DNA from 2 places in the Pseudomonas sp. TSO6 genome. Region 2 is predicted to be linked to the other one. Evidence: riboswitches for the same ligand, from Rfam matches in the RefSeq annotation. Region 2 holds a riboswitch; the other holds the start of a gene.

Region 1 (10,520 bases), on a different contig from region 2:
ACCAGGTTGTCGGCCGCCGAAAGGTAGGGTGTGGAAACCAGCGGGCGGCGTTCTTGCAATGCTTCCTGAGCGCCGGGCGACTGTACGTGGCTGCCGAGCAGGTGCCGTAGCGGGGCAGGGGATACTGCCAGCAGCACGCCGTTGGCATCGATCACGAAGGTGGAGTTGAAGGCCATGCTCTGGCTCAATACACGGTCGGTCTCCACCAGCAGCGCAGCGGCATCGCCCAGCTGCCGGCCTTGTACGCCGGCGCTGAAGGCCAACTGCTGCTGGGCGTTGCCGATGAAGGTTTCGGTGATGCTGGCCAGCTTCATCGCATACACCCGGTTGGCTTCCAGGGCGTGGTCGATCAGCAGCTGGCGCTGCACCCGGTAGCTGGCGAAATAGCTGGCGCACAGCATGACCAGGGCGGTGAGGGCGCAAAGCACCAGAATGAGTGTGCGTAGATCCAGGCGCAATCCGTGCTTGGCGTGTGGCAATCCTGACCTCGGGTGATTGAAAGTAGCGACGACCTTTCGCGCTAGGGGGGGATGGGGCGCCGCGTTCAGGAACCAGGCCTGTCCAGTGCGTTCAGCTCGTCTTCCACCTGCTGCATGCGCCGCTCCACCAGCGCTTGCACCTTGACGTCGCGGGCGGTTTCGCGCATCAGCGCGGTGAGTTTTTCGCTCAGGCGCTTGCCGGCTTCGGTGTCTTCCAGCGCCCTGGCCTTGGCGGGGTCCTGGGTGGCGGCAACGATGGTGGCAAATTCGGCGTCGCTGAAGTTCTTTTCGCTGTACAGCCGGAACAAGTCCTGGCGCTGGTCCTCGACGGTCAGGTACTTGCGCAGTACATCCTGGATGGTGGCCTGCGACAGCTGCGGATGAGTGCGGCCCAGCAGCGTGGCCATGCGCTCGATGTTGTGGGTGTAGGCATCCTGCAGCGGCAGCTGGGCGAGGATCTGATCTTCGCGGGAGGGCTTCTGGTCGCAGGCGGTGAGGGCGGCAGTCAGCAGCAGGGGCAACAGCAACTTCTGGAAGCGAGGCATGGCGTGGCCTGGTCGGGCAGTGAAGACTGCCGATTATACCGATGTCCGCCTGGCCACGACGAGCTTTGTGATTTGCCTTGAACGGCGCGCTGCGGTAGAACCGTGCCCTCCAACCACTGCCAGCAGCCCCATGCCGAACTGGACCCTGCAACCTGTGGCGCGCGTCGCCATTGCCGAAGTCGTGGCGTTTGTCGATAACGCTCGCCGCGAGCTCTTCCCGATGCTTGCGAAGGCGCCATTGCCGCACGACCTTGCGCATTTTGCCGACACCTACCTGGACGGCGCGGGATGCTTTCTTGAGGCCCGTGATGACGGGCGGCTGGTCGCGGTGATCGGCTACGTGCCCTATGACCACCGCTTTGCCCAGCTTGATTACCACGCTGAGCGGGTAGTCGAAGTGGTACGCCTGTTCGTGCTGCCGGCCTACCGCCGGCATGGCCTGGCTGCCGCGTTGTTCGGCGCGTTGCGCGAGCGGGCGGAGCAGGCAGGCATCGGCTGCCTGTACCTGCATACGCATCCGTTTCTGCCGGGTGCCATTGCGTTCTGGGAGCGGCAAGGGTTCGCGGTGGTGGATGTGGAGCAAGACCCGGTCTGGCAGACTACGCACATGCACTTGCGATTGCCCTGACCTGTGGGAAAGCGCCTACAGCGGCGCTTTTGGCGTGATCGACGCGTTCATTTCAAAACCGGCCCGGCTTGCTTACCTTCCCCTGTGCACGGCTTGCTCACTGCACCCGAGGGAGACTCACGATGCCATACATGGCCCTGTACAAACTCAAGCTGCTGGACGAATTTGAAGAGCGTATTGACCGGTGGACCTTTGCGGATTTTGAAAAAAGGTTGATAGAACTGTGGCGGGGGGCGACCTACCATGACGCCAAGGGCATCATCAATGCGGCGCACAAGGAACGCCGTTGGCCGAGGGTGGTGAAGCGGTATCTGCTGACCAATTACCAGGTGTTTGGCAACGTCAGTTCAGAGCTGGAACGGGCGTTTGCCGAGGTGCTGGTCGCGATGAATGAACAGGAGCGGATGGAGTGGGGGTTGTTGCCTGCGGGTAGCTCGCTCGCATGACAGAGCCTGGGCGGCTCCTAGAGGCGTCGCGCAGCCCGGGTTTTTCGCGATGCCTGTAGGAGCGGCCTTGCTTCGCGATGGGCTGCAAAGCAGCCCCCGGCTCCATCAGGCAACTCGATCTATCAGAACCCCCCGGACAACGGCCACTCCACCGCCAACCGTATCTGGTCCCCGTCCAGCTCAGCCTGCGCCGTGTTCCCCCGGTGCACGTTATGCCTCACCGAGAACGTCGTCCCCTTGGCTTTGCCGCTCTGCACCACATACCGCGCCTCCAGGTCGCGCTCCCAATGCTTGCCACCCTTGCCATACCCCAGGTACGCATACCCGCCATTGGGGTCGACATGTGTGCCGTCGATATCGAACCCCCTCACGTACAGCGCCGTGAGGTTCAACCCCGGCACCCCATAGGCCCCCATGTTCAGGTCATAGCGTGCCTGCCAGGACTTCTCGTTCGGGGCGTTGAAGTCCGACATCTGCACGGCGTTGGCAATGAAGATTGCCCCTCGCGTCACGTAGTCGAACGGGGTGTTGCCGTCGACCTGCTGCCAGCCAAGGCTGAAACCGTGCGGCCCCTGGCTGTAGCGCGAGACCAGGCTCCAGGTGGTGTTGTCGATGCGCCCGGACAGCGCCTTGCCAGTGTCTGTGGTGCGGTACAGGTTGAGGTCCAGGCTGATGCTGCGTCGGTCATCCAGCGCATGGCTGAGGGTACTGCCCAGGTAGTGCTGGTTCCAGCTGTTTTCGTAGCGCGAGGTATAAAGGCTGCCAGTGAACGCTGCGCCGGGGTTCCACACCACACCGGCCAGGTCGAAACTGTTGCCTTGCTTGCCGTTGGAGTAGTTCACCACGAAGCCCTTGTCGTGGCTGGAGGCATTGCGGTCGGTGCTTTCGTTGAAGTGCCCGGCCAGCAGCTTGAGCGTGTCGAAATCGTTGCTGGTGAGGAAGAACCCTGTAGCGGTTTCGGGCAGCAGGCGGCTGTCGGAAGAGCTGAATACCGGGGTCTTGACCCGTTGCTCGCCATAGGAGAGCACGGTATTGGACGCCCGCAACTTCAGCGCTGCGCCTGCACGGCTGTATTCGTTTTTCGGGTGCCCATCGTTATCTACCCCCAGCAGGCGCGCTTTGCCTGCGCGCCCGCCGCCACTGTCGAGTTGCACGCCCAGATAGCCATGGGCATCGACGCCAACACCGATCAGGCCCTGGGTGAAGCCGGACTGAAATGTCCCCATCAAACCGTAGCCCCATTCCTCGGCCTTGCCATTACGTTCGTTGCGCGGTTTGTAGGCATTGCGCGCGGCACTGTTGCGCCCACCGTGCTTGTAGTCGCGTTGGTCGAATACGCTGCGGTTGAGGATGCTCCAGCTGCTGCCTTCGACAAAACCGTTGCTTTGCGACTGCGCGGAGTCGGCCAGGGCCAAGGGCGACAAACCCAGCAACGGCAACGCCAACAACAGCCGGTTCATCGCGCGGCCTCGAGCTTCTGCAACTGGGCCGCGAAGCGGGCATGCGCCCGTGCAGGCAAGCTGGCTGGCAATTCGGCAGCCGGCGCATCACCCACCTGGATCACCATCACCATGCCCATCGCCAGGTGCGGAATGCACTGGATGCCGTATACGCCCGGCACGCTGAAGGTTTGCTCGAACGGCTGGTTCAGTTTGCTCTTGAAGGGTTCGGCGCCGGTGGGCAGCAGGCCGGGCACGCTGGCCGCATTGTGCCCGCTCTGGGTGGGCAGAAAGCGCACGGTGTCGCCGGGGGCAATGCGCAGGTGGTCCGGCTCGTACACCATGGCGCCTTCGCTGCCGCGGTTGAGCATTTTCACTTCATGCACCTCGGCCAGTGCGGCGGGGGCAAGCAGGGCGCTGGCAAGCAGCAGGGCAACAGGGCGCAGCAGCATCAGTAGAACTTCCTGGTTCAGGGGGCGCGAAAACGCAGGATGCGCGCGCCATCGAAGGGGTCGGTGAGGTAGCGGGCATGTACGCCGAAGGTGCACAGCAGGCGCTCGGGGGTGAGGACGTCGAACGGTTTGCCAAGGGCGACCAGGTGGCCCTTGTCGAGCACCGCGACGCGGTCGCAGGTGAGTGCCTGGTTGAGGTCGTGCAAGGCCACCAGCGTGGTGACCGGCAAGGCTTGAACCTGCTGCAGCAGGCTTAGCTGGTGCTGAATGTCCAGGTGGTTGGTCGGCTCGTCCAGCAACAGTACCTGTGGCCGTTGCGCCAAGGCGCGGGCGATGTGCACGCGCTGGCGCTCGCCGCCCGACAGCGAACCCCACAGGCGTGTGCGCAGGTGCAGGGCGTCGAGGTCAGCCAGGGCCTGCTCGACGATGGCACGGTCCTCCCCAGAGAACGGTGCCAGTGCCGACAACCAAGGCGTACGGCCCAGGGCAACGGCATCGAACACACTGATTGCATCGAGGGTGTCAGCCTGTTGCTCAACCAGCGCCAGGGCCTGTGCAACACGGCGGCGGGGCAGCTGTGCCAGCGGTTCGCCCAGCAGTTGCACGCTGCCGCTGGCCGGCTTGCGCAGCCCGGCCAGCAGCTTGAGCAGTGAGGATTTGCCGGAGCCGTTGGGGCCGACAATGCCCAGGGTTTCACCTGCTACAACGTGCAGGTCGATATCGCGCAGCACGGTATTGCCGGCCAGTTGCAGCCCCAGGCCCTGGCAGCTCAGTGGCGCAAGCTGTGCAGCGATCATGACCGTCATGAGTGCCCTCGGCGGCTGACCAGAATCAGTGCGAACACCGGTGCACCGATCAGTGCGGTTACCACGCCCACGGGAATCACCTGGCCTGTAATCAAGGTGCGCGAAAGGACGTCGGCGGCAATCAGGAACAGTGCGCCGCCCAGTGCGCTGGCGGGCAACAGGCGGCTGTGCCCGGGGCCGAGCAGCAGGCGCAGGGCATGCGGGATTACCAGCCCGACAAAGCCGATGGCGCCGACGATGGACACCATCACCGCCGTGACCAGTGCCGTGCAACTGATCAGCAGTAACTGGGTGCGCCGCACCGGGATGCCCAGCGATGCAGCCGAATCGGCGCCGAAGGTGAAGGCGTCCAGCGCGCGGCGGTGCAACAGGCACACCACCAGGCCGAACAGCGCCACCGGCACAGCCAGCCACACGGAAGGCCAACGCACGCCGCTGAGATTGCCCAGTAGCCAGAACAGGATGCCGCGTGCCTGTTCGGCGGTGGCCGACTTGGTGATGAGAAAAGCGGTGAGGGCGGTGAACAGTTGCGAGCCGGCGATGCCGGCGAGGATCACCTGCGCGTTGTTGCTGCCTGGGCCGGCCGCGCGGGCCAGTAGCAGCACCAGGGCGAACGCAGCCAATGCACCGATGAAGGCGCCACCGGACATGCTCAGCGCCAGGCTACCCAGGCCCAGCAGGCCGACCAGCACTGCACCGGTCGAGGCGCCGGCCGACAAGCCCAGCAGGTACGGCTCGGCCAGCGGGTTGCGCAGCAGCGCCTGGAGCACCACACCGCAGGTGGCCAGGCCGGCACCGCAGGCTGCAGCGACCAGGGTGCGGGTCAGGCGGTAGTTCCAGACGATGCCGGCGTCGATCGGGTCAACCGGGTAGCCGGCCTGCCACAGGTGGTTGGCCAGCACCTGGCCGACCACGCTGGGTGACAGGTTGGTCTCACCGATGGCAGTGCCGGCCAGCAAGGCGGCCAACAGTGCCGCCAAGGCGATTGCGATGCAGGGTAACAGGCGAATCATCACTGGGCCGCTTTACCGCTGGCGAAGGCGGCGGACAGAGTCTGCAGGCCACGGAACAAACGGATGCCGGCCTGCATGGCGTCGGCGTCGAGGACGATGATGCGGTTGTGCTTCACCGCGTCCATGTTGCGGGTTACCGGGTCGTTGCGCAGGAATTCCAGCTTTTTCTGGTAGTCGTCGGCGGGGAAGCGGCGGCGGTCCATGCGGGCGATGATCAGCCAGGTGGGGTTGGCCTTGGTCAGGGTTTCCCAGCCTACGGTAGGCCACTCTTCGGTGGACTCGACCACATTGCGCACGCCCAACGTGCGCAGCATGAAGTCAGCGACCCCTTGACGGCCCGCCACGTAAGGGTCGATGTCGAGGTCGGCGCTGGAGAACCAGAACAGTGCCGAAGTGGTGGACAGGTCCTTGCCGGCCAGTTGTGCCTTGGCGCTGTCCAGGCGGCCTTTCAGCTCGGCATTCAACGCAGTGCCGCGGTCCTGCACATCAAAGATCTCGGCCAGCTGGCTGACGCTCTTGTAGATGCTGCTGACCTGGAACGCCTGCAGGCGGGTACCGTCGGCGCCGACCAGGTTGTCCTTGCCTTCGCAGTCCGACGGCAGCAGGTAGGTGGGGATCTTCAGTTCATCGAACTGCTCGCGGGTGCCGACCACACCCTGGGCGCCGACCATCCATTCGAACTGCACCGTTACCAGTTGCGGGCGCTTGCCGACCACGGCCTCGAAGCTGGGGTCGTTGTCGGCCAGGCGCGGCACCTTGTCGTTCTGCGCCTGGTACTCGGGCAGCACGTTGTTGAACCACAGCGAAGTGCCCGCCAGCCTGTCGCCCAGCCCGAGTGCGTAGAGCATCTCGGTGCCGGCCTGGCCGATGGTGACGGCGCGCTGCGGCGCCTGGGCGAAGGTTTGCGGTTTGCCGCAGTTCTCGACCGTGAGCGGGTAGTGGGTGGCAGCGGCCTGGGCCAGGCCAGTAAGGCCAAGGCCGGCGAGCAGGGTGGCGAAACGGGGCAGCATGCTGGGCGATCTCCTATCGGACAGTTCGGGTGAGGAACGCACGGACAGGCATCGCCGAGCCCCGCCGATGGCAGGGGCAACACTGATGGCCAATCCCGGACACCCCGCCGGTTGGTAAATGTAGGCCGGCAGGTCTCCTGACTGGTGCGTCATGGCCCGGCTCCGGCCTTCCCGGGCGCGTGGCCCAGTGGCATCGATGGAGCAGGCTCGGCACCTACAGTTGCGGGGGCAGTTCCGTTTGGCCCGTATTGACGGGCCTGGGATTCCCTATTAATTCCGTGGTGGAAACCGGCGGCCCGCATGGTAGACCATCGCGCCGCCGGGTGAAAACGCTTTTCAGAAGTACTTCAGCCAGGTGATGTCGCGGCGGCGCGCTTTCAGGCGGGCGAACCCGCGCACCGGCAAGTACAGCGAAACCGCCAGCGCCGCTGCACCCAGCCACACCGCCGTGATGCCGTCGAAACCGAAATAGTCGCCATGGTTGAGGCCGAACAGCGCCACGCAGGCCAGGTACAGCAGCTTCAGCACGTACAGGTGCAACAGGTAGAAGAACATCGGTGCTGCGCCAAACACTGCCAGCGCGCTGATCCACCGGGCCTGGCCGGCGCGCTCGAAGGCGCGCAGCAACAGCAGGCCGCAGCCCAGGGTCAGGGCCAGGAACAGCAGTGACGGCGGGTATTTGGTGATGTTGAAGAAGCTCATCACGGTTTGGGTGAGGGTCGGGTAACCGCTCCACGGCGCCTCGCCATAGCCGTTGAACAGGCGCAACACGACAAAGCCGAGCAATGCGATCAGCCCAGTCAGCAGCAGGCGCTGCTGGCGTTGGCCGGCCAGGCTGCCACGGGCGAACCAGGGCCCCAGCCCATAACCCAGGGCGATGACGCCGATCCAAGGCAGCACCGGGTAAGACGTGCGCAGGCGCAGGTTTTCGGAGAACTCAAGCCAGCCACGGTCGTGCAGGATTGCCCATGGCACGTGCAGGGCAGACTCCACGCCAAAGTGCAGGCCGTCGAGCAGGTTGTGGCCGGCGACAATGACTGCGCCCAGGGCGAGCAGGGCGGCACGTGGCAGCCATACCAGCAGCGACAGGGCGATCATGCTGACGCCGATGGCCCAGATGACTTGTAGGTAGATGACGCTAGGGGGCAGCTGGAAGGTCCAGGCGAAGTTGACCAGGGTGAATTCCAGCACCACCAGGAACAGCCCGCGCTTGAACAGGAACGCCGAGACATCGCCACGGCCCTGGTGTTTTTCGCCATACAGCCAGGCCGACAGGCCGGTCAGCAGGACGAACACTGGCGCACACAGGTGGGCCAGGGTGCGGCTGAAGAACAGCGAAGGCTCTGTGGCGTCGATGGTCATCGGGTCGCTGACCTGGCGGTGCAGGTAGAACGTTTCGCGGACGTGGTCCAGAAGCATGAACAGAATCACCAGGCCGCGCAGGGCATCGATGCTCTGCAGGCGCTGGGTGATCAAGGAGGGCGTGGCGCTGGCGCTTGTCATGGAGGGTCGCTGATAGGAATGAATGTCATGTGAAATGTTATCTTATAACTAATTGGTTAGAGGTGGGTAGGGGTTTTTTGTGTTACCTGTGCCGGCCCCTTCGCGGGCGAGCCCGCGAAGAGGCCGGCACAGGCAGGCTCAGATCAGAAGCTGTAATCCACCGTCGCAAAGTACGATCGTGGCATCCCCATCAACCACTGCTGCCCACTGAACGCCGACTGCACATATTCACGATCAAACAGGTTGTTCAACTGCAGCCCCAACTTCACATCCGGCAGCACCTGCCAGGCGATGTTGGCATCGACCACGGTGTACCCGGGGGCGCTCTGGGTATTGGCGGTATCGGCATAACGCTCATCTACGTAGCGCGCACCAATGCCGGCCTCTACCTGCTGGCCGAAGCCTTTGCTCAGCCACAGATTGGCGGTACGCCGTGGCACGTTGGCCGGCCGGTTGCCGGCGCGGTCCTGCGCTACGCCGCCGACCATCTCGTCGAAATCGTCATACCTGGCGCGCACCAGCGACGCGTTGGCCGACACCTGCCACTGATGCGCCAATGCCAGTTCCAGTGTTGCCTCAAGGCCATCGGACGTCTGCTGCCCAGCTTGTTGCTTCTCGTGGGTGATCGGGTCGTCCACCAGCAGCTTCTTCTTGACGATGTGGTAGGCGGCCAGCGTCCATTCGCCACGGCCGTCCCAGAAGCGCTGCTTGAGGCCTACCTCGGTCTGCTTCGCCTCGGTCAGGTCATAGTGCATCTGGGTGGGGCTGAGGCTGATGAGGTTGTTGACCCCCTCCTGGCTGGTGGAGTACTGCCCGTACAGCGACAGGTCGTCGGTGGCGGCGAACACCAGCCCGGCGCGCCAGTTGCCACCTTGCAGGCTGCGGTCGCTGCGGCTGTCGTTGGTCAGGTTGGTGCGGTCGATGTGGTTCTGGTCGCGGCGCACGCCGGTGACCAGCGACAGCCGGTCGCTCAGCTGCAGGCGGTTTTCGGCGAACAGGGCAAAGGTGTGGGTGCTGGACAAGGTTTGCGGGCGCAGCGGCGAGGCGCTGTGAAACCAGCCCGGTTCTGGTTGCCAGGGGTCGATGTAGTCGCCGCCCACATCGTTGTAGGGCGCGTTGCTGTCGACGTTGAAGCGGACCTTGTTGTATTCCGCGCCGACCACGGTCTTGCTGGCCAGGCCGAACACGCTGTGGTCAAAGGTGAAGGTCTGGCGGTCGCCGAACTGTTCCTGGTTGTGCTTGATTTCCAGGTAGCTGCCGCGCTGCAATTGCTGGCGCTCGGCGTCCCAGCTGTAGTCTTCGGCGTTGCGCCAGTGGCGGCGGCTCTTGATGTAGTACAGCTGATTGCTGGCGCTGACGTGGTCGTTCAACGTCCAGTCGGTGGTCAGCCGGGTCCACTCATCGACGTAGTGCTGCACGTCGTTCTGCACGTTGTAGTTTTTCTTGCGCAGGCTGCTGCGGTAGTGCCCGTCGATCAGCGGGGTGCCGTAGTAGTTGGCAGGCTCTGCATCGCCACGGTCGTGGGCAAGGGTGAAGCTGAGGTCGTCACTGGCATCGAAACGCAGCGCGGCACTCAGGGCCAGGCTGCGCGAAGTGGTGCGGTCGACCCAGCCGTTGCCGGCCTGCTGGTTGAGGGTGAGGCGATAGCTCAGGCGCTCGCTGAGGCTGCCGCCGCTGTCCAGGCCCAGTTGCTGGCGGTCCCACGAGCCGTAGCCCAGGCGCAGGTGGTTGCGCACCTCACCGGCAAACGGTTTTTTCGGGATCACGTTGATCACCGCGCCGGTGGCGCCTTCGCCATGCAGTACCGAAGCCGGGCCGCGAATCACATCGATGCGTTCGACCATCCACGGGTCGACCGGGAACGTCTGGGTGCCGGCACCGGTGTAGAGGCGTGCGCCGTCGAACAGGGTCATCACCGAACTGTGGCCGGCAAAGCCGCGGGCGGACAGGCCGGTGCCGCCGTCGCCCGGGGAGCCGACGAAGGTGATGCCCGGCGACCGCGTTACCGCATCCTGCACGGTGAGGTTGTTGCGCTGCTGAATCTGCTCGGCGCTGATGCTGCTGGTGCTGGCCGGTGTTTCCAGGGCGCTGAGGCCAAGGCGCGAGCCTGCCTGGGTTGGCGTGGCCAGGTCGATGGCGCGGCTGTCGAGGGTGTCGGTGATGGCCGTGGAGGGCAAGGCCAGGGGTTGCGGGTCACGG
Region 2 (10,520 bases):
AGTTCGCCACCCTTGACCAGCTGAGCGGGGGCCGGGCCTCGATCAACGTCATCACCGGCGGCGATAGCGGCGACCTGCAGCGCGATGGCGACTTCCTCGACAAGGATGCCCGTTATGCTCGTACCGATGAATACCTGCAGGTACTGCGCAACACCTGGACCCGCCAGGAGCCGTTCAACCACCAGGGCACTCACTACCGCGTTGAAGACAACCTGACCTTGGTTAAACCGGTACAGCATCTGCCAATCTACTTCTCCGGCGCGTCAGACGCCGCAGTCGAGGTGGCCGCCAAGCACGCCGACGTCTACATGATGTGGGGCGAACCGTTGGAGCAGGTACGCGAGCGCATCGCCAAGGTGCGCAAGGCTGCCGCCCGCTACGGGCGCGAGAAGCACATCCGCTTCAGCTTGTCGTTGCGACCGATCCTGGGCGGCACCGAGGCCGAAGCCTGGGCCCGCGCCGAGCGTATTCTGGCCGATGCCCAGAACCGCATCGGTATTCGCCAGGGCAACCGCCGCGAGAAAAACTTCGGCAAGAGCAACGCCGGCTCCGAACGCCTGGTGCAACTGGCCAGTCAGCGCAAGGTGCATGACACCCGGCTGTGGACCGAGATTGCGGCGCTGGGTGGCGGTGCCGGTAACTCCACTTCGCTGGTAGGCACTGCGGACCAGGTGGCCGAGGCCGCATTGGCCTACTACGAACTGGGGGTGACCACCTTCCTGTTCCGCGGCTTTGACCAGCTGCGCGATGCGGTGGAATACGGGCAGGACCTGATCCCGCGGATTCGTGCGCTGGTTGAACAGCGTGAGGCTGGGCGCAGCGCTCGCACGGCCTAGACCTCTACTCGCTGTACCGGCCTCTTCGCGGCGGTTCGACGCCTCGACGAGCCCGCTCCCACAGGAAAATCACTGACCTCAAGGCCTGTGCAATTCCTGTGAGAGCGGGCTCGTCGAGGCGTCGAACCGCCGCGAAGAGGCCGGTGCAGGCAAACACTTCCCCAACACCGTACGCCAGCCTTATCAGGACCTGGCGCCTATTCGCCTGCGTGCTCCACCGCACTCCGAGGACATGATGTCTAGAACACCGCTTTTCGCCCTGCCCCTGGCCTGCCTGCTCACCCCGTTCGCCAATGCCGCCCCAACTACCGAAGACCCGCGCCTGGACACCGTCACGGTGATCTCCACCGGCCTGCGAGGCAACCAGCGCACCGTCGCCGACAGCCCGGCCCCCATCGACGTGATCAGCAGCGAGCAGCTATTGCGTACCGGCCGCGCCGAGTTGTCCGAGGCCATCTCCAAACTACTGCCCTCGTTCAACTTCGGCACCAACATTGCCGGCTTCCAGTCCGGCGTGCGGCCACTGAGCAACCGCAGCCTGGGCCCGGCCTACACCCTGGTGCTGGTCAATGGAAAACGCCGCCACAACGGCGCCGTGCCGGCCAGCGGCTCGACCGACAACAGCGGTGCCAACGCCGTGGATATCGACATGATCCCGGTCAGTGCGGTGTCGCACATCGAGGTTTTGAAAGACAGCGCCGCCGCCCAGTACGGCTCGGATGCGGTGGCCGGAGTGATCAACATCATCCTCAAGAGCGCCAGCAGCGGCGGCCACTACGAAAGCAGTTACGGCCAGCTGTACAGCGGCCAGGGCGAAACCATCAAGCTGGCGGGCGACCAGGGCTTCAGCCTGGGTGACGGCGGTTTCCTGCACCTGTCGGGCGAGGCACGCAAGCGCGGCACCGCCAACTGGATCGACAAGGCCGCCCCCGATTACCGCGCCTACTTCGAAGACGACCGCCAGGCCGCCTGGGACCACCGGGCGGTGAAGAACGGCGACCCTGACCTGCGCGCCTTCAACCTCGGTTACAACGCAGAGTTGCCCATCAGCGACGATTTGAAGCTGTATTCGTTCGCCACTTATGCCGAGCGCAAGCTGGAGGCTTTCAACAACTACCGCCTGCCCAACAGCAACGCCTCGATCCCCGAATTGTTCCCCGACGGATACTTCCCGCTCAACAACATCAAGGACACCGACTACCAGTGGCTGCTCGGCGCACGTGGCGCCGCCGGTGCCTGGGACTGGGACCTGTCCACCACCTACGGGCGCAACAAGAACCAGCAGTCCAGCGACCTGACCATCAACCCCACCTACGGCCCGGCCTCGCCAACCTCGTTCGATGACCTGGCGACGTTGCAGTTCGACCAGTGGGTGAACAACCTGGACATCACCCGCGCCTTCGACGGCCTGTTCGGCCTGGCAGTACCGACCCGCGTCTCGGCCGGCCTGGAGCACCGCTGGGAGCGCTTCCAGACCTTTGCCGGCGACCCCATCGCCTACAGCGTCGGGCCCTACACTTACCCGGCTACCCTGGCGGACGGGCGCCCCAACCCGCTCTATGCGCTGGCCAACGGCCAGACCGCAGTGGGCGCCCAGGCTGCGCTGACCATTCGCCCGGAAGACGAGGCCGATGTGAAGCGGAACAACTATGCCGCCTACATCGACCTCGGCCTGGACCTGACGCCGCGCTGGTACCTGGGCGCCGCCGCGCGCGTCGAGCACTACGACGACGACTCGGGCAACACCGCCAGCTTCAAGCTCAATTCACGCTATGAACTGAGCGAAACCGTGGCGGTACGCGGCACCCTGGGCAGCGGCTTCCGCGCCCCGTCGCTGACCCAGAGCGGCTACACCGTCAGCGACAACCGCACCGCGCTGGACGCCGACGGCAATGTGGTGCCGGCCTTGCGCCGCACCGTGGCGCCCGGCAGTGCAGCCGCGCTCGCATTCGGCGGCGACAAGCTCGACCCGGAGAAATCGCGCAACGCCGGCCTTGGCCTGACCTGGCAACCGGCGCGTCGCACCAGCGTTACCCTGGACACCTACCTGATCGACATTGACGACCGCATCCTGCTCACCGAAAACCTCTACGACCGGCAGAACGGTGCCGGTGCCATTGGCGACATCCTCGAATCGCTCGGCCTGGCACGCACCACCTGGATCAACTACTACACCAACGCCTTCGACACCCGCACCCGCGGCCTCGACCTGGTGGGTGATCACACCAGCGAGTTCGGCGCCTGGGGCGATGTGCGCTGGACCTTGGGCTTCAACTGGAACAAGACTACCGTACGCGGCACCCGGGGTACGCCCGCAGCGCTGGCCGCTGCCGGCATCGACGTGGTCGGCCATGGCCGCGAAGGCGACCTGGTGGCAGCCTCGCCGAAAACCAAATGGGTACTGGGCAGCCAGTGGTTGCTGGGCAACTTCACCGGCACCTTGCAGACCACCCGCTACGGCAAGGTCGAAACCTGGCAGCAGAACCAGGCCCAGGACCGCACCTTCGGCGCCAAGTGGGTCACCGACCTGGACCTGTCCTACCTGCTGTTCGACAGCCTGACCGTCAGTGTGGGTGGCACCAACATCTTCAATGTGCGGCCCGACAAGAACGGCGTCTACAACGCCAACGGCAACCAGGCGGCGTACGGCAACCCACCGTTCCACCCAGGTGGCGGCTATTGGTACACCAAGCTGGCCTATGACTTCTGAAGCATCTGCACATTTGCTCCTGGCCTGTGGGCGCGGGTTCACCCGCGAAGCATCCAACCCGGTGCATGGCACCGGCAAAGCCGGTGTTCGCGGGTAAACCCGCTCCCACAGGTGTGCGTGGCACCTTCGGCACTTGGCAATTGACGCAAACCCCGCCCCCATGCTCTCCTTATGCCTCACGTTCAGGTGCCCCCACAGGGGGTGAAACGGGAAACCGGTGCGTCCCAGGCCCTCCAGCAGGGCCGGACAAGGCCGGTGCTGCCCCCGCAACGGTAAGCGAGTGAAGCGTCTTTACCACTGTGCCATGTAGTCCGGCATGGGAAGGTGACGCTTTCCAGGAGCCCTGCTCCTCCTCGCAAGCCCGGAGACCGGCCTGGCGTTCATGAACACCCCGCGGTGGGCGGGCGCTGTTGCATTCCCCTGGGCGGCCCCGCATCGGGGATGCCGCGCTTGCCCGTTGCCCACAAAAAGCAGAGGAACGCGTCATGCCCGTCACCAGCACCAAGCAACACAGCCTTGCCACACCCGTCACCCTCAGCCAGCGCGTCGTCATCGCCGTCGGCGCCAGCCTGCTGGGCCTGTGCCTGGTGTACTTCGCCGGCTTTTCGCACATCGAGGCCGTGCACAACGCCGCCCACGACACCCGCCACAGCGCCGCCTTCCCCTGCCACTGAGTACGCCTGATGATCACGCGCATTGCCCGTACCGCGGGCTTCAGCGGGCTGCTTGCGGCCCTGCTGCTGACCCTGCTGCAAAGCTTCTGGGTCGCCCCGCTGATTCTTGAGGCGGAAACCTACGAATCCTCGGCCCCGGCCGCACAGCACGAACATGGTGGCGAAGTGGCCGCCCATGAGCACAGCGCCGAAGCCTGGTCGCCGGAAGACGGTTGGCAGCGGGTGCTGTCCACCACCGGGGGCAACCTGGTGGTTGCGGTCGGCTTCGCCCTGATTCTCGCCGCCCTGTACAGCCTGCGCGAACCGCAGCGTCTCGGCACCGGTGCGCTGTGGGGCCTGGCCGGTTTTGCCGTGTTCTGCCTGGCCCCGACGTTGGGGCTGCCACCGGAGCTGCCCGGCACTGCCGCCGCCGACCTGGGGCAACGCCAGGCCTGGTGGATTGGCACAGCCAGCGCCACCGCCGTTGGCCTGGCCTTGCTGGTGTTCGCCCGCCACTGGCTGCTGAAGGCGCTGGGCGCCGTGCTGCTGATAATCCCCCATGTGATCGGCGCTCCACAGCCCGAAGTACATGATAGCCTGGCTCCCGAAGCACTGGAGACCCAGTTCAAGATGGCTTCCTGGCTGACCAACGTTGCCTTCTGGGTGGCCCTGGGCTTGCTCAGTGCGTGGCTGTTCCGCCGCTCCAGCCAGGCCTGATGCCAGCGTTCTACGCCGGCTTCGGCTGCCGCCGGGGCTGCCCGGCGGACACCCTGCAAACCCTGCTGCACCACGCCCTGGCTAGCCAGGGCCTGGCGCTTGCCGACCTGCGCGGCATTGCCAGCATCAGCCTCAAGGCCGACGAAGCCGGCTTGCAGCAACTGGCCGCACGCCTTGGCTTGCCCTTGGTGCTGTACCATAGCGCACAACTGCAAGCCTTTGAGCCGCTGCTCAGCCACCGCTCTGCCACAGCCCATGCCCACAGCGGCTGCTGGGGCGTGGCCGAAAGCGCGGCGCTGGCCCTCGCCAGCGAGCAGCCCGGGAGCACAGCCCGGTTGCTGCTGACCCGCCAGGTACTGGGCCCGGCGACCCTCGCCCTGGCCTACTGAACATTTCGCTTCTTTTTCCTGCAAGGACTTTCCATGACGGTGTACTTCATCGGTGCCGGCCCCGGCGACCCGGAACTGATCACGGTCAAGGGCCAACGGCTGATTCGCGAGTGCCCGGTGATCATCTATGCCGGCTCACTGGTACCTGCTGCCGTGCTCGAAGGCCACCAGGCCGAGACCGTGATCAACAGTGCCGAGTTGCACCTGGAGCAGATCATCGCCGCCATGCGCAGCGCGCACGAACAAGGCAAGGACGTGGCCCGGGTGCACAGCGGCGACCCCGGCCTGTACGGTGCCATCGGTGAGCAGATTCGCCACCTGCAGGCACTGGGCATCGATTACCAGATCATACCCGGGGTCACGGCCACGGCGGCCAGCGCCGCTCTGCTTGGCTGCGAGCTGACCCTGCCACAGGTCGCGCAGACGGTGATTCTCACCCGCTATGGCGACAGTTCGCCAATGCCACCCGGCGAACAACTGGGCGACCTGGCGCGCCATGGCAGCACCCTGGCGATTCACCTGGGGGTCAAGCACCTGTCGCGGATCGTCGAAGAACTGCTACCGCACTATGGCGCGCACTGCCCGGTGGCGGTGGTCCATCGTGCCACATGGCCAGACCAGGACTGGGTGCGCGGCACCCTTGGCGATATCGTCGAGCGCGTCGCAGCCAAGGATTTTCGCCGCACGGCGCTGATCCTTGTAGGCCATGTGCTCGGGGACACTCCATTCGCCGAGTCGGCCTTGTACCGTGCCGGGCACGCGCACCTGTACCGCCCTGGCGACTGAGCATTGCCAGCATTGCCACGGGCGTAGCAGACTCCGGGTTCCCGCCTGCGAACAGGAGTCACACCCATGCTGGAATTACGCCCCAACTGCGAGTGCTGCGATACCGACCTGCCGGGCGACAGCCCCGATGTGCTGATCTGCTCCTTCGAATGCACCTTCTGCCGCGCCTGCGCCGATACCCGCTTCAAGGGCCGATGCCCCAACTGTGCCGGCCAGCTGGTGGCCCGCCCGACGCGGGTCGGCCAGGCGCTGGTCAATAACCCCGCTGCCACCCAACGCGTGAACAAAGCACACGCTGCTTGCGCCTGACTCCACACCTCAAACCCGGCATTGCCGCTTTGATAGGGTGATGCCTTTCCCATTGCTTGTAGGATTTTTCAACAACAAGCGCGCGGATTATCAACACTTCTATACTCGGCATTACCAAACCTCGGGATTGGTCGTATCTTGCAGCGCTTCCGATTAACCCACTTGCAGACGTATTCCTGAGTGTTCCAGGAAGCGGACCACATCTTGACAGGAGTTTTCCACATGACAACCGTGCTGATCGTCGACGACCACCCCATTGTCCGACTGTCTTTGCGCCTACTACTGGAGGGTGAACGTTTTCATGTCGTTGGCGAGGTGGGTAACGGCAGCGAAGTGGCACAGGTAGCCCGCGACCTGCGCCCGGACGTGGTAGTGCTCGACATCGGCCTGCCCGGCCTGGACGGCATGGAAGTGATCAAACGCCTGCAGTGCCTGGAGGCAGTGCCCAAGATCATGGTGCTGACCGGCCAGGCCACCGACCTGTACGTGCGGCGCTGTCTGGATGCCGGCATCGGCGCTTTCGTCACCAAGGAAGAAGACCACGATGCTCTGCTGTTTGCCCTCAAGGCCCTGGTCAAGGGCTATTCGACCTTCCCGCAAATGTCGGTCAACAGCAACTCGCTGGAGAGCGAACCGGTACGCCTGGCCAGCCTGTCGAACCGTGAAATGGAAGTGCTGCGGCGCCTGGCGCGCGGCGAAAACAACAAAAATATCGGCACCTGCATGAACCTGAGTGCCAAGACCATCAGCACCTACCGGGGCCGTATCATGGAAAAGCTCAAGACCGAATCGCTGGTTGAAATGGTCGACCTGGCCAAACGCAACAGCGTTTACTGAGCGCTCGGCCGCCATGAAGCGCCTGCTGGCGTGCATGCTCCTGGCCATCGGCCTGTCCGGCCCCGCCGCGCTGCTGGCCGACAGCGAACCTCGCCAACTGCTGGCGCGCTCGGTAAGCGCCGCAGCCCCGTTGCAACTGTCCAGGGAAGACCGGGATTGGCTGAAGCAACGCCAATACCTGGTGCTGGGCAGTTCGCGCCCCGACTATCCGCCCTTCGAACTCAACGCCAGCCAGCAGGACTACGAAGGCATTAGCGCAGACTACGCCGGCATCATCGCCGAGCAGCTGGGCATAAACGTCGAAGTACGGCGGTTCGACAACCGCCACGAGGCCATCGCTGCGTTGCGTGAGGGCAGTATCGACCTGCTGGGCAGCTCCAACGCCTTCGAGGCGGCAGACGCCCAGCTTGACCTGAGCACCCCGTATGCCGACGACATGCCCGTCATCGTCACCCGCGAAGGAACCAGCCTGAAGAACACACCCGACCTCGCCGGCCTGCGCCTGGCGATGGTCGATCACTACCTGCCGGCCAGCACCGTACGCAATCTGTACCCCAAGGCGCAGTTAAGCCTGTACCGCTCGACCCTGGCCGGGCTGGCCGCTGTCGATCTGGGCGAGGCCGATGCCTACCTGGGCGATGCCATCAGTACCGATTTCACGATTGGCAAGAGTTACCAGGGCACGCTGAGAATCGACCACTTCTGCCAGGTCCCTGCAGGGGCATTTGCCTTTGCCCTGGCCAGCGACAACCCTCGCTTGCGTCGGTTGGTCGACATGGCGCTAGCGCGCATCACCGACAGCGAGCGGCTGAATATCCTGCGCCGCTGGAACAGTGGCCACACCAGCCTGCTGCTGCAGCGTCACCTCACCGCCTTGAGCAAGGAAGAGGAAGCCTGGATCGCGGCACACCCCAACATCAATGTCTTGGTCAACACCTCGTTGGCGCCACTGACGTTCAACGACGCCGAACACCGCCCAACCGGCATCACCCTGGACCTGCTGAAACAGATTTCGCTGCGCACAGGGCTGCACTTCAGCGCGGTCGAAAGCGACTCGGCGCAGGCGATGGTCGAGCGCCTGGCCCGTGGCGATGCACAAATGATTGGCGCCTTGGGCTATGGCGCGGATCGCGCGAAACAACTGCGCTATACCCGCCCCTACCTGGTCAGCCCACGCGTTCTGGTTGCCCGTAGCGACAGTACTTTCCCGGCACAGGCCAAGGCGCTGGATGGCCAGCGCATCGCCGTGGTACGCGGCTCGCCGCAGCGGGCGCTGCTGCAACAACGCTACCCGCAGGCCCGGCTGGTGGAAGTGGACAACCCGCTCGGTCTCATGGAGGCCGTGGCCGGTGGGGCCGCCGACGTTGCCCTTAGCAGCCATATCAATGCCGCCTACTACATCAGCCATGTTTTCAAGGACCGCTTGCGCATCGCCAGCGTGCTGGACGACGACCCGGCCATTGCCGCTTTCGCCGTGGCCGCGGACCAGCCGCAGCTACAGGCCATCCTCGACAAGGCACTGCTGAGCATTCCACCCGAAGAGCTCGACCAGCTGGCCAACCGCTGGCGCACCAGCACCTTGGTCAGCGACAGCCCTTGGCGCGATTACCGCACCCTGGCCTTGCAGGTACTGGTTTTGTCGGCCCTGCTGCTGGCGGGCGTGGTGTTCTGGAACAGCTACCTGCGCAAGCTGATCAACCAGCGCACCGAGGCCCAGCACGCGCTGCAGGCGCAGCTGGCCTTGAGCCGCGGCCTGCTCGAACAGCTGCGCCAGACCAAGGACGACGCCGAACAGGCCAGCCAGACCAAAAGCACCTTCCTGGCCACCATGAGCCATGAAATCCGTACCCCGATGAATGCCGTGATCGGCCTGCTGGAGCTGGCCCTGGAAGACAGCCGCAAGGGGCGTTGCGACGCCCAGACCCTTCAGACTGCCCATGACTCGGCCATCGGCCTGCTTGAGCTGATTGGCGATATTCTCGACATTTCCCGTATCGAATCTGGGCACATTACCCTGCAACCAGTACCCACAAACCTGGTCGAGCTGGTACGCGCTACAGTACGGGTGTTCGAAGGCAACGCTCGGGCCAAAGGCTTGCATCTGCACGCAGCACTGCCTGCCGAGCCGGTCTGGGTGCTGGCAGACCCGCTGCGGCTCAAGCAGATCCTGTCCAACCTGATCAGCAACGCCATCAAGTTCACCGACCGCGGCGAGGTACAGGCCAGTTTGCTGATACCTCCAACTGGGGGGGGCAGTAGCCAGTCTATCGACCTGTCTGTGCGTGACACCGGCATCGGCATCAGCCCCGTTGATCAGGCCCGGCTGTTCAACACCTTCGTGCAGGCTGATGGACCGCGGGCACGCCAAGGGGCGGGCTTGGGGCTGGTGATCAGCCGCACCTTTGCCGAACTCATGGGCGGCAACTTGAGCCTGCAAAGCGTCGAAGGTGTCGGCACCAAGGTGCAAGTCAGCCTGCAATTGCCAGCCTGCCCGGCCCCGCAACCTGTTGAGCAGCACACCCCGGCAGCCGAAAGCAGCAGTGGCCCGCTGAATATCCTGGTAATCGACGACTACCCTGCCAACCTGCTGTTGCTGGAGCGACAACTGCACACCCTGGGCCATCACGTGACCCTGGCAGAAAATGGCCAGGTCGCGCTGGAGCGCTGGCAGGCAGGGCATTTCGACCTGGTGATCACCGACTGCAGCATGCCGGTGATGGACGGCCACGAACTCACCCGCCGCATTCGCAGCCTTGAAGCCGAACGCGGCCTGCCGGCGTGCCAGATCCTCGGCGTGACTGCCAATGCCCAGGCCGAAGAACGTGACCGATGCCTGGCCAGCGGCATGAACGAATGCCTGTTCAAACCGATCGGCCTGCGCACACTCAAGGCTCACCTGCCCCAAGCCCGCAGCGCCCAAGAGCCGACGCTGCGCAGTAGCGGCTTCAGCTTGGCTGAACTGCGCCACCTGACTCAGGACGACAGGCAACTGACGCGGCATCTGCTGGAACAGCTTTCAATAAGTGTCGGCGAAGACCTCGCCTCTTTGCGCGCGTTGGCACCCGAGGCCTCCGATGAGGCCGTCCGCACCCTGGCTCACCGCATCAAGGGCGGCGCGAAGATGATAAGAGTGCGCGGCGTGGTCAAGGATTGCGAAGCCATCGAGAACGCTCATGCGCGTGGCCTGCCAACGGTTGATCAACGTGAACAACTGCAAATCAGCCTGCAAGCCTTGCTGAACGAGCTGAGCGACGCACTCAATGCAGTTGAAGCGTCGAGCTGA

The links. Region 2 has a riboswitch for cobalamin ahead of ACN6NG_RS15345 (CbtB domain-containing protein). Riboswitches for the same ligand answer to the same signal wherever they lie in the genome.
Region 1: linked by a shared signal. The riboswitch ahead of ACN6NG_RS19020 (ABC transporter substrate-binding protein) and the one ahead of ACN6NG_RS15345 (CbtB domain-containing protein) in region 2 are both predicted to bind cobalamin.

What each region holds. Positions count from the first base shown of each region.
Region 1 is NZ_JBLZWV010000042.1:76,984-87,503, reverse strand. Features, by position in the region: gene ACN6NG_RS19060 (sensor domain-containing diguanylate cyclase) at 1-479, opposite strand, end outside; gene ACN6NG_RS19055 (hypothetical protein) at 545-1,024, opposite strand; gene ACN6NG_RS19050 (GNAT family N-acetyltransferase) at 1,155-1,652, shown strand; gene ACN6NG_RS19045 (hypothetical protein) at 1,784-2,098, shown strand; gene ACN6NG_RS19040 (OprD family porin) at 2,221-3,558, opposite strand; gene ACN6NG_RS19035 (pseudoazurin) at 3,555-3,989, opposite strand; gene ACN6NG_RS19030 (ABC transporter ATP-binding protein) at 4,007-4,795, opposite strand; gene ACN6NG_RS19025 (FecCD family ABC transporter permease) at 4,792-5,808, opposite strand; gene ACN6NG_RS19020 (ABC transporter substrate-binding protein) at 5,808-6,818, opposite strand; cobalamin riboswitch at 6,929-7,126, opposite strand; gene ACN6NG_RS19015 (acetyltransferase domain-containing protein) at 7,155-8,321, opposite strand; gene ACN6NG_RS19010 (TonB-dependent receptor) at 8,465-10,520, opposite strand, start outside.
Region 2 is NZ_JBLZWV010000034.1:56,589-67,108, forward strand. Features, by position in the region: gene ACN6NG_RS15335 (LLM class flavin-dependent oxidoreductase) at 1-836, shown strand, start outside; gene ACN6NG_RS15340 (TonB-dependent receptor plug domain-containing protein) at 1,072-3,546, shown strand; cobalamin riboswitch at 3,714-3,937, shown strand; gene ACN6NG_RS15345 (CbtB domain-containing protein) at 4,032-4,220, shown strand; gene ACN6NG_RS15350 (CbtA family protein) at 4,230-4,916, shown strand; gene ACN6NG_RS15355 (cobalamin biosynthesis protein) at 4,916-5,305, shown strand; gene cobM (precorrin-4 C(11)-methyltransferase) at 5,339-6,091, shown strand; gene ACN6NG_RS15365 (DUF1272 domain-containing protein) at 6,158-6,400, shown strand; gene ACN6NG_RS15370 (response regulator transcription factor) at 6,623-7,237, shown strand; gene ACN6NG_RS15375 (transporter substrate-binding domain-containing protein) at 7,251-10,520, shown strand; gene ACN6NG_RS15380 (methyl-accepting chemotaxis protein) at 10,495-10,520, opposite strand, start outside.